Regions from separate parts of the Alcanivorax sp. VBW004 genome, predicted to be linked through region 1. Evidence: predicted binding sites of a transcription regulator. Region 1 holds the regulator's gene; the other holds the start of a gene.
The links. Region 1 encodes LexA, which represses DNA repair genes until DNA is damaged. Its sites were predicted from a motif close to TACTGTNTANNTANACAGTA; they were not measured.
Positions count from the first base shown of each region.

Region 1 (5,636 bases):
TGGACCCGTTCTGTGGCAGTGGCACCCTGGTGATAGAGGCGGCCCTGATGGCTGCCGGGCGCGCCGCCGGTGCCCAGCGTCAGCACTACGGCTTCCAGCACTGGCGGGGTTGTCGTCGCCAGCTGTGGCTGGATGCCCAGAAGGAGGCGGGGGAGAGCGCCAATCGTCCGGTGCCTGCGCTGTCGTTGAAGGGGTTTGATGCTGATGGCAAGACTTTGCCGTTGGCGTTGCAGAATGCCGAGCGCGCCGGGGTGCGCAATGCGATCCATTTTGAGCGCCGGGAGCTGGGTGCGTTGCGACCGCGTGACTTTGCGGCCAACGGCATTGTGGTGGGCAACCCGCCCTGGGGCGAGCGTCTGGACGAGAAGCAGCAGGCGGGCTGGCTACACTATGCCATCGGCCGGATTCTGGCGCTGCGCGCGCCCGGTTATCAGGCGTTACTGTTGGGCGCGGATGTGGACGTGATGGACCGTTCCGGCATGAATCTGGAGCGGCAATGGCGCTTGAAGAACGGGCCGTTCAATAATTTTATTCGCCTGTATTCACCGCGTAAGCCGACGCCACCTGCTGTGGCACAAGTCGCCGACGAGGGCGCATTCAATGTCCCGGAAGGTGCGCAACCGTTACTTAACCGTTTGCGTAAAAACGGCAAGCACTTGCGTCGCTGGCTGGAACGGGAGGATATCCAGTGCTATCGCCTTTACGACCGTGATCTACCGGAATTCAACGTGGCGGTGGATATCTATGGCGACCAGGTGCTGGTGCAGGAATTCAAGGCGCCGAAAACGATTGATCCTGAAAAGGCCAAAGCGCGGCGTGACTGGGCGGTAACCGCGGTGCGTGCTGCCCTCGGCGTACACCGTGAGCAGGTGCACTTGCGCACACGCGAGAAGCAAAAGGGCAACCAGCAATACCAGAAGCTGGATACCCAGGGGCACTACCGGGTAGTGCGTGAAGGCCAGGCTCAGTTGCTGATTAACCTGCAGGACTACCTGGATACCGGCCTGTTTCTGGATCACCGTCCCACGCGTTTGCGCATTGCGGAGCAGGCCAGCGGGAAACGCTTCCTGAATCTGTTTGCCTACACCGGGTCGGCCACGGTGCATGCTGCCGTGGGCGGCGCCAAACGCACGGTGACAGTGGATTCGTCGAAGCGTTATCTGGACTGGACCGCCTGCAATCTGGCGGCCAATGGCTTCTCCACCGACCAGCACGAGCTGGCTCGTATGGATGCCATGCGCTGGCTGGATGAGTGCAAGGAACAGTTTGATCTGGTGTTTTGCGATCCGCCCACTTTTTCCAACAACAAATCACGCAGTGACTTCGTGGTGGAAGAGCATCATGGCGATTTGATTCGCAAGATCATGCGTTGCCTGGAACCGGGTGGGGTGTTGTATTTTTCCTGTAATTACCGCCGTTTCCAGATGGATGAAAGCATCAGTAAATGGTTCGACGTGGAAGATATTTCTCGTTGGAGTATCCCTGAAGATTTCCGCCGAAATGAGAAAATCCATTACTGTTACGCGATTCGCCATGTGGAGGATGCATGACGGTTGTGCTCTACACCACCCTGGGTTGCCACCTGTGTGAGCAAGCGAAGGAACTGGTGGCCATGGTGAATCCGGGGCTGGTGCTTACCCCGGTGGATATCGCTGAGGATGATGCCTTGATCGAGCAGTACGGTGAGCGGATTCCGGTGTTGGTGCGCGAGGGCAAAGAGCTGGCCTGGCCGTTCGGTGTGCTCGATGTGCAGCAGTTCCTGTCCTGATGTGGGGGCCGGGTGGTGCCGCCCAGGCTCTCTGTGCCCTTGGCTAAACCCGGCCCGCAGCCCTTGCGGCTCCGTGATGGAATGACGGGCCGGTTAGCGAAATAACGCTAACGCATTTTGATAGGTCATGGCGGCCACGTCCTGTGTCTGCTGCCCGCGTAGCTGTGCGACCCGCTGGCCAATCCAGGGGAGTAGTGCCGGTTCGTTACGGCGTTTTTTCGGGGGAGGCTCCGGCAGGTCCCGGGGTAGCAGGTAGGGGGCGTCAGTTTCCAGCAGCAGGCGCTGATCCGGAATATTGGGCACCAGTTCTGCCAGTGGCTTGCCGCGGCGCTCGTCGCAAACCCAGCCGGTAATGCCGATATGGCAATCCAGATCCAGATAGTCAAACAGAGCCTGACGCGACCCGGTGAAGCAATGCACGACGGCGCCGGGCAGATCGTCGCGGAACGCTTTCAGGATAGGCAGAAAACGCTCATGGGCATCGCGCTCATGGAGGAAAACAGGCAGTTTCATCTCTGCCGCCAGCGCTAGCTGGGCCTCGAAGGCGCGCTCCTGGTCCGGTCGTGGAGAAAAGTCCCGGTTGAAATCCAGTCCCATCTCACCTGCAGCTTTCGTCTGCTCATGGGCGAGCAACTCGTGCAGTTCTTTTTCCAGGGCAGGCGAGTAAAAGCGGGCGCTGTGCGGGTGCAGCCCGGCGGTAGCAAACAGGGTGGGATGTTCGTCGGCCAGGGCAATGGCGGCGCGTGACTCGTCGATGTTGGTACCGGTAATCAGTTGCCAGGCAACCCCGGCCGAGGCCGCCCGTTCAATCACCGTTTCGCGATCGTCGTTGAATTGCCGGTCGGTCAGGTTAACCCCGATATCGGCCCATTGATCAGACGCGGTGTTCTGCGTTTCCGAAGGCGTGTTGCTGTGAGGTGCGGTCATCGGTGTCCTGTTCAGATAGCTGCTCGCGCAGGGATTCTACCCGACGACGGTTCGCACCTAAATCCCAGTAGCCTGTCCGCGAGGCCGAGCGCACTTCCACCACACCGTTATCGCGAACATAGAAGGTCACATCGTCCACAAACCGCAGAACCCGGCTGGTGAAGCGAGCCTGGATGCGTGACTGACCTACCACGTCATAGTCCACACGGGGCAGGTTGCCAAGCAGGCTTTCCAGCTTTTTCAGGCTGCTTTGCCGGTCGGCGCCTACCTGTAGAGGAGCGACTCGCTTGTCGGCCTGTGTCGCCAGGCTGGACACACAGTTGGGTGAGTCCGGACAGGGCGCAAGAAGATGGGTATCAGCCATGGCAAATGCACTCCATACAATCAGGCAAGTGCCTATACCCGTGTGGATACAGGCTTTAATAAGAGTTCGGATCACGAATCAGCCCCACGAAAATGCCTTCGATGATAAGTTGATCAGCGGGCACCTTGATCGGCTCATAGGCTTCGTTGGCCGGCAGCAGGGTGGCGCTGGATTTATTCAACTTTAAGGTCTTCACCGTGACTTCTTCGTCAATGCGGGCCACTACGATTTCACCCGTGCGCGCCACATTGGATTTGCGTACCGCAATCAGGTCACCGTCGAAGATACCCGCATCTACCATACTGTCGCCCTGTACCTTCAACAGGTAGGTAGGGCGTTGCTTGAACAGCCCCTGGGGGACCGGCACGGTGCGTTCCACGTTTTCGATGGCTTCGATGGGAACGCCTGCGGCGACCCTGCCGACGATGGGCAGTTCTTCTTCGCCCCAGTAGGCGTTATCCAGCAGCTGAATGCCCCGCGAGCGGTCACTGTGCAGCTTGATATAGCCCTTGCGTTCAAGGGCACGGAGATGATCCGAGGCCGCATTCTTGGACTGGAACCCCATGATGTCGGCAATCTCTGCACGGGTGGGGGCCATGCCGCTGTCCGAGAGGCATTCGCGGATGCAATCGAGAACCTGCTGCTGTCGGTCGGTAAGTTTGCTGCTCATAACCTTCTCCCTGTTTCCTGCAGAGTGGAGTGCCCGCCGGTGGCCGTGCAGGCAACCTTGCCGGGGTCGTATTCATCCCATGCCTGTCACGGGTGGCTGTAGGCATTTGTATGGTTGCGTGCCTGGGCTTGTAAGTCGTGGCTGACAGGCAGTGCTACATTCTGGATGCTAGCACAGGCACTGATAATATGAACAGTGTTATTTGAACAGTTGTCGGGCGAGGTTTTATCCCGCTTTTACGTCCATGTCGTTGCTCTGTTAAGGCGCGGGTACTAGCATGTGGAGTTGATAGAAATGCCATCAAGACAGTGGGGATAATGGATGGAGCAGGCCAATAATAACGATTTCGGCCAGCAACGGCGGCGCCAGCTGTTGGCTGGTGTGCCGTTTTTTAATGAAATCGCCCGGGATGATCAGGACGAATTTGAACAGCTTGAAAAGACTACCCGCCTTTGGGTGGCGGCTTCCGGAGAAAGCGTCATTCGGGCCGGTGATGTGGATTCCACTCTGTATTTTCTGCTTCGGGGGCAGCTGGAAGTGCTCTCGGACACCGCGCCGGAATCCCCGCTTTATTATGTATCTCCGGGGGAGGTCTTCGGCACCCTGTCCATGCTGTTAGGGACACCGCGCAGTGCCACGATTACGGTGGCAGACAACGCCCGCGAAGCGGTGTTGGCGAGCCTGGATTTCAATGAATTCAATGACGATGATGGCCCTTATTCGCTGGCGACCCGATTGGCGTTTTTCCATATGATTGTTCACCACATTCGCTGGACACTGGAAGTGAAGCGAATGCAGGCGCCGACCCATGAACTGGTGCATTCCATGCGCAAGCTGCCGGTTTTTCACGGAGAGAAGAACAGCCCGGAAGAGCTGGCCGCGTTGAAGGTGCAGGCCCAGGGGCTGGCTGAATTGCTGTGCCGCTGGAATGGAGAAGGGCAGGCGAGCACCGGCACACTACAACTGACCTGATTCACGCTTGCGCCAGCTTGCGTGCGGAATTCCTTTACGGCTCGTTGCGGCTACTGATCGACCTTGACGGCCAGTACGTCGCAATGAGCCCCGGGCACCAGGCCGCGTGCGGTCGAGCCCAGCAGCAGGGCCAGCCCACTGCGGGTATGGCTGCCCACCACGATCAAATCCGCCCCTATCTTGTCCGCCTTGTCGAGAATGGTCTTTTCGATGGACCCCATATCCACATAAACGTTGGCTTCGGGAATGTTGTATTGCCCTGCGTATTTGTCCGCCATTTCACGGGCCTGTTTCATCAGGCCGCTTTGCAAGTCCGTCACATCCATGGGCACATCCGCCCCGTAGGCCAGGGCCAGTGGTTCGATGACATGGATCAGATGCAGCTCACCGTCATTGCCTGACAGCACGCCTGCTGCGCGGGACAGCACCTGGGGGGATTCGTCGCTGCCATCGATGGCAACCAGAATTTTGCGGTAGGGACTGGGCACGGTTCTCTCCCTGAAAACGTGAGGTTTCCTGCAGTATAGCGCGCTTTGTCGGGGTTGCCAGCGGGCTGTTTCACAGATGAGGGTTGCCCTGACCGGTCTGCCTGTACTACTACTAAAAAAGGAAAACGGGGGCACTTCCTGCTTGACCCGCCTATACCGGCGCTGTCTAAATAGCGCCCATCACGAGCCTTAGACCGGATGTTGAGTACCTGAGAATGGGAAAATCGTTAGTAATTGTGGAGTCGCCTGCCAAGGCCAAGACCATTAACCGCTACCTGGGCGACGACTTCATCGTGAAGTCCAGCGTCGGCCATGTGCGGGATCTGCCGGTCAGTGGCGGCTCCAAAAAGAGCACCCCTCAGGAGCGGGCCAAGGAAGCGGCCTACACGCGCTCCCTGCCCAAGGAGGAGCGGGATGCCTATAAAAAGAAGAAGGCCAAGAAGCAGC
Region 1 is NZ_WNHC01000001.1:2,312,164-2,317,799, forward strand. It holds gene rlmKL (bifunctional 23S rRNA (guanine(2069)-N(7))-methyltransferase RlmK/23S rRNA (guanine(2445)-N(2))-methyltransferase RlmL) at 1-1,550, shown strand, start outside; gene F1529_RS10540 (glutaredoxin family protein) at 1,547-1,768, shown strand; gene F1529_RS10545 (TatD family hydrolase) at 1,862-2,695, opposite strand; gene F1529_RS10550 (DUF1499 domain-containing protein) at 2,643-3,059, opposite strand; gene lexA (transcriptional repressor LexA) at 3,115-3,729, opposite strand; gene F1529_RS10560 (cyclic nucleotide-binding domain-containing protein) at 4,051-4,701, shown strand; gene F1529_RS10565 (universal stress protein) at 4,752-5,189, opposite strand; gene topA (type I DNA topoisomerase) at 5,405-5,636, shown strand, end outside.

Region 2 (5,636 bases), 860 kb from region 1:
GGATGATTCAGAGGGTTATGAGGTGCCATCGGCACCGGCCGCTGTGGAGCCTGCACCGTGAGCGATGCCATGATCCACGTGGAAGTGACCTATGCGTTGCCGGAAAAGCAGCGTTTGATAGGCCTGGATGTGCCTGAGGGTACCACCATGCTGGAGGCCGCGCGGTTGTCAGGGATCGATGAGCAGTTTGCCGACCTGGAACTGGGCAAGGCGCCCATGGGGGTATTCGGCAAGGTGGTGGCGAACCCGGCGGGGCATATACTCAAGGCGGGTGAACGGGTGGAGATCTACCGCCCGTTGACGGCCGATCCGAAGCTTAATCGCAAGAAACGAGCGAAAGAAAAAGCCTCTGCAGACAAGGGCTGAGAGGCTTTTGTGTGGCGTGGTCAGTCAGCCATGAAGGTGGCGCGTTTATTCGGCGTCATCCTTGCGATCAGCGGCTTTGCGCTGTAATTCCAGATCGTTGCGGCCGGACGTTTTGGCCTTGAAGTCGTCGATGACTTCGCCTTCGTAGCGGCTGTAGGCGCCGTTCTCGAAGTGGACGGAAATGGTCTGGCTGACGTTCTCGCCCTTGCCGGGTCGGTAGGTCATCGGATAGAGCCACAGGTCCGGAGTGAACGGGTCCACCAGGGTGGGGGCACCGAGAACATAGCGCACTTGCTCCGGCGACATGCCTGGCTGCAGTTCGCTGAGCATGTCTTCGGTGACGAAGTTGCCTTGCGGAATATCAATTCGATAGACGCCGGGGAAGCGCAGTGAGCTGCAGCCAGCGGTGGCCAGAAGAGATATCAGTGTCAGTGAAACAAGAATGCGGGGCATGATTTTCGACTTCGCTAAGTGTTCGGGCGATAATACAGACTTGGGAACCTATGACAAACTCCGGTCTGGCTGTCTGGACCTGTTCCATAGACAGCCAGTGGGGCGATGAGTTCGCCCTGGTGCCCCGGTGGTGCAGATTTCCCGCCCTTTTCAAAACCGCCATTGATTGGCAGATGGAGCATACGCATTGGATAATCAGGATCTCAGAAAAGCGGGCCTTAAAGTGACCCTGCCGCGGGTGAAAATCCTGCAGCAACTGGAAAAGTCTGAAGAGCGTCACTTGAGCGCGGAAGACATCTACAAGTCACTGATGGATTCCGGCGAGGATGTGGGGCTGGCCACGGTATATCGTGTGCTGACCCAGTTCGAGCAGGCGGGCATGGTGCTGCGTCATAACTTTGAAGGCGGCTCCGCCGTATTCGAGCTGGCCGATGAGGACCATCACGACCACATGGTGTGCATGGAAACCGGCCAGGTGGTGGAGTTCATGGATGACGTGATCGAGAAGCGCCAGCATGCCATTGCCGAGGAGCACGGTTACGAAATCGTGGATCACTCGCTGGTGCTGTACGTCAAGCCGAAGAAGTAATAGTGGCGCCTCACGCAGCAGGCTTCATGCCGCACGCGGGTATGAAGCCTGCTGCGTAAAACCTGCTGCGTATCCTGTCATGCAGCCTGGGCTTTGCTCAGCATCTCTTTGGCGTGATTGCGGGTGGATTCGGTGATTTCCACGCCACCCAGCATGCGCGCCAGCTCTTCTACTCTGGCGGTTTCGTCCAGCCCCTGAATGCGGGTGTGGGTGGTGTCGTCCCCCTGAATCTTGTGTACCTGCCAGTGCTGATGCCCCTGGCTGGCAACCTGTGGCTGGTGGGTAATGCACAGCACCTGGGCGTGCAGGCCCAGCTCGCGCAGTAGCCGGCCGACGATCTCGGCGACGCCGCCGCCCACGCCCACGTCCACTTCGTCGAAGACCAGGCTGGGTACAGTCAGGTTGCGCGCGCAGATCACTTGAATGGCCAGGCTGACCCGTGACAGTTCGCCACCGGACGCCACCTTGCCCAGCGGTTTGAGCGGTTGGCCCGGGTTGGCAGAAAACAGGAATTCCACCTCTTCCAGGCCGTCGGGCGTGGGGCTGCACTCACTAAGGCGAGCATCCAGCTGGGCCGCTTTCATGCCCAAGGCGGTGAGTTGTTTCTGGACTTGCTGGCTGAGGGTCTTGGCGGCGCTGCGGCGGGCCTTGCTGAGCTTGCGGGCGTTGTCCATGTAGTGTTGCTGGGCGCTGCTTTCCTGTTCGGCCAGGGCGTGCAGGTGGGCATCCACATTGCCCAGCGCGTCGGATTCGGCCAGCAGGCTGCGATGATGCTCCACCAGTTCTTCCGGGCGAATGCGGTGTTTGCGGGCCAGGGTGTAGCACTGGCTCAGGCGTTCTTCCACCTGGATCAGACGGGCTGGGTCCAGATCCAGTTTTTCCAGGTAATGACGCAGATCATCGGCGGCGGCTTCCACTTGCAGACGGGCGGATTCCACGGTGTCGGCAATGCTGCCCAGGCCGTCGTCGTTGTTGCGGGCGTCATCCAGCCAGTGGCTGACCTGGCTGAGGTGGTCGTTGCAGGTGCCGTCCTCGCCTTCATAAAGCGCGTTCAGGGATTGCTGGCAGACGCGGATCAGGCTTTCTGCGTTGCCCAGCCGCTGCTGTTCCTGCTCCAGCTGTTCCAGCTCGCCGTCTTGCAGGGCGAGGGCATCGAGCTCCTCCAGCTGGAAGCGCAGCAGCTCTTCCTTTTCGTTCTGTTCGCGGGCCTGATTAAGGGCCTCGTCGTGGGCGCGGCGGGCTTTCTGCCAGTGGCGCCAGTGCTCGCGCACGCTGTTGGCCAGGTCGCGGGCGTCGGCAAAGTTGTCCAGCAGCTGGCGATGGGCGTCTTTTTTCAGCAGCGCCTGATGTTCGTGCTGGCTGTGGATGCTGATCAGGCGCTCGCCCAGCTCGCGGACTTCCGCCAGCGGGGTGGGGGTGCCGTTTACGTAGGCCCGAGAGCGGCCGTCGGCACGCACGGTGCGGCGCAGCAGGCACTGTTCTTCATCGTCCAGTTCCCGTTCGGCAAGCCATTGGCGGGCGGCCAGGTTGTTGCTCACATCAAAGGTGGCCAGCACCTCGGCGCGGTCGTGCCCGTGGCGAACGATGGAGGAGTCAGCGCGATCCCCGAGGGTGAGCCCAAGGGCGTCGATGATGACGGATTTGCCTGCCCCGGTTTCGCCGCTGATGACGGTGAGCCCGTTCTCGGGCTCCAGTTCCAGCTGGTCAACGGTGGCAAAATGACGAACGCTCAAGTGTGTCAGCATGGTGTTCCTCCGGAACAGGCAAAATCGTTGTTAAGCGGTGGTGCTCTGGGTCTGTATGACCTGGGTGCCGGCAAGGTGGTCGTGCAGGCAACGGCGGTCGGACCGGAAAATCAGTAACGGGTCGAGAATCATGATCAGGTTGATGCCGGGCAGCTGGGCGAGCACGTGGAAAACAAAATAGCGCAGGCCATAGAGCTTGCCGGCGGGCACGTTGTCCTGCTCCATGCCGACGATGCGCATGTTGAGAATTATTTTGCCGATGGTTTGCTGGCGGTTGAACAGGAGCCAGCCCTGCAGGGCCAGGAAGATCAGTTCCCCGGCGATGAACAGGCCGATGCTGGTGGTCAGGTTGATGTCGCCGTTGCCCTGCATCAGGGCGTCCCAGATGCCGGTGAAATAGATGATCGGGCCGATCACCAGTAACTGCACCAGGCCATCGATGAGAGAGCCCAGCAGGCGGTACAGGCGGCTGGCCAGTTCCGGTGTGTCGGGCTTTGCCTGGCTCTGGATAGTGCTGTCCGGGGCCTGGTAGGGGTTGTGCGGGTTTTCGTCGGTCATGATGACATCCTTGTTATGATGACTGCTCTTATGGACAGTATTGGCTAATGGTAGGGGATTCGCGCGGAGAGTGTAAGCCCCTGCTCAATGAAACCCGGCTGCGCTTCTCTATATAATAGGGAGGTGATTTTCTGGTACATATACCCCCATGACAAAGCTGGATCTTAACGAACGTAAACAACGCCTGCTGATGACGCTGGTGGAGCGGCATATCCGTGATGGCCAGCCGGTGGGCTCGAAGACGCTGGCCAGTGGCAGCGGCCTGACGGTGAGCCCGGCCACGGTGCGCAATATCATGTCGGAGCTGGAGGAGCTGGGGGTGCTGAGCAGCCCGCACACCTCGGCGGGGCGTATTCCCACGGAGCTGGGTTATCGCCTGTACGTGGATTCGCTGCTGGCGACCAGTGTTATGGAGCGCCCGGATCACCGGCATCTGAAAAAAGAGCTGCGGCAGATGCTGGCGCCGGAGCAGTCCTCCCAGGAGTTGATCGCCCAGGCCTCAAAAACCCTGGCCGAGCTGACGCGCATGGCCGGGCTGGTGGCGGTCCCGCGACGTGAGGTGTCAACGCTGCGGCAGGTGGAGTTCCTGCCGCTGTCGGGCAAGCGGGTGCTGGTGGTGCTGGTGATTAACCGCTCCGAGGTGCAGAACCGCATTATTCACACCGACCGGGATTACGATGAGGTGGAGTTGCGCCAGGCGGCCAATTACATCAATCACACCTATGCGGGCTGTGACCTGAACAGTATCTGCGATGGTTTGCTGAACACCATGAACGCCGACCGTCAGCAGATGGATGCGCTGATGCAGACGGCGATGGCGGTGGCGGACAAGGCCCTGCGCACCGAGCGGCCCGATTCCGATTATGTGGTCTCCGGGGAGTCCAACCTGATTCAGTCCGCCGAGGCGGAAAACCTGGGCCAGCTGCGAAACCTGTTTGATGCCTTCAATCACAAGCGCGATATCCTGCATCTGCTGGAGCGCTCCATGAAGGCCGACGGGGTGCAGATTTTTATCGGTCGCGAATCCGGCTTCCAGCCGTTCGAGGATTACTCGCTGATTTCCGCGCCCTACAAGGCGGATAATGGCCCGGTGGGTGTGCTGGCGGTGGTCGGCCCCACCCGCATGGACTATGAAAAGGTCATCCCCACCGTGGATATCACTGCCAAGATCCTCTCGGCAGCGCTGACCCAGCTTTAACCCGCTGTAGGAGCGCCAGTTATTCGCTGCGCTCACCCCTTCGGGGCCGTCTTCGACGTTCCTGCGCTTCGCTTGGTGAGGCGCGAAAATGCCGCGTCGAGTTGCGATAAGCGAGTTTTGAAAGGCAAAACCCTCGGTTGGCTCGTCTTCCCGGTTTTTGTGCTCTTTTGGCGCGGCCTCTTGCACCTCAGAAGCTGACCGGGGTATCCCGCGACGCTGTCAATTGCCCACTATCCACTGCCAACTGCCTTCCTCCCCCTTGAATCCCACCCGATAGTTCCCATATCTTTGCCGGCTTTCCTGAGTTAAGGCCCCGTTCGGGGATGTGGAGTGAGTAATGAGTGAGCAGGAAAAAGAACAGAAGGGCGCCGAGCCGGAGCTGGAAACGGTGGAAGAGCAGCAGGCTGCTGCAGACGCCGACGCTGAGCAGGCAGAACCCACCACGGAAGAGAAGCTGGCTGAGGCGGATGCCGAGCTGGCCAAGGTGAAGAAGGCGCTGGCTGAGGCGGATGTGCGTGCCCAGGCAGAAGTCCAGAATGTGCGCAAGCGTGCCGAGCGGGATGTGCAGCATGCCCGCAAGTTTGCCCTGGAGAAGTTCGCCGGCGATCTGCTGAGTGTGGCGGACAACTTGGAGCGCGGCCTGGCGGCACTGGATGCCGAGGACGAGGCCCTGAAAGGCGCCCGTGAAGGTATCGAGCTAACGCTGAAATCCCTGCTGGATGCGTTT
Region 2 is NZ_WNHC01000001.1:1,447,176-1,452,811, forward strand. It holds gene F1529_RS06585 (sodium-dependent transporter) at 1-61, shown strand, start outside; gene F1529_RS06590 (RnfH family protein) at 58-366, shown strand; gene F1529_RS06595 (outer membrane protein assembly factor BamE) at 412-819, opposite strand; gene fur (ferric iron uptake transcriptional regulator) at 1,007-1,408, shown strand; gene recN (DNA repair protein RecN) at 1,486-3,153, opposite strand; gene F1529_RS06610 (RDD family protein) at 3,184-3,711, opposite strand; gene hrcA (heat-inducible transcriptional repressor HrcA) at 3,860-4,909, shown strand; gene grpE (nucleotide exchange factor GrpE) at 5,247-5,636, shown strand, end outside.
Region 2: a site for LexA is predicted at 3,732-3,751, ahead of hrcA (heat-inducible transcriptional repressor HrcA). Genes of this name have one in related genera too.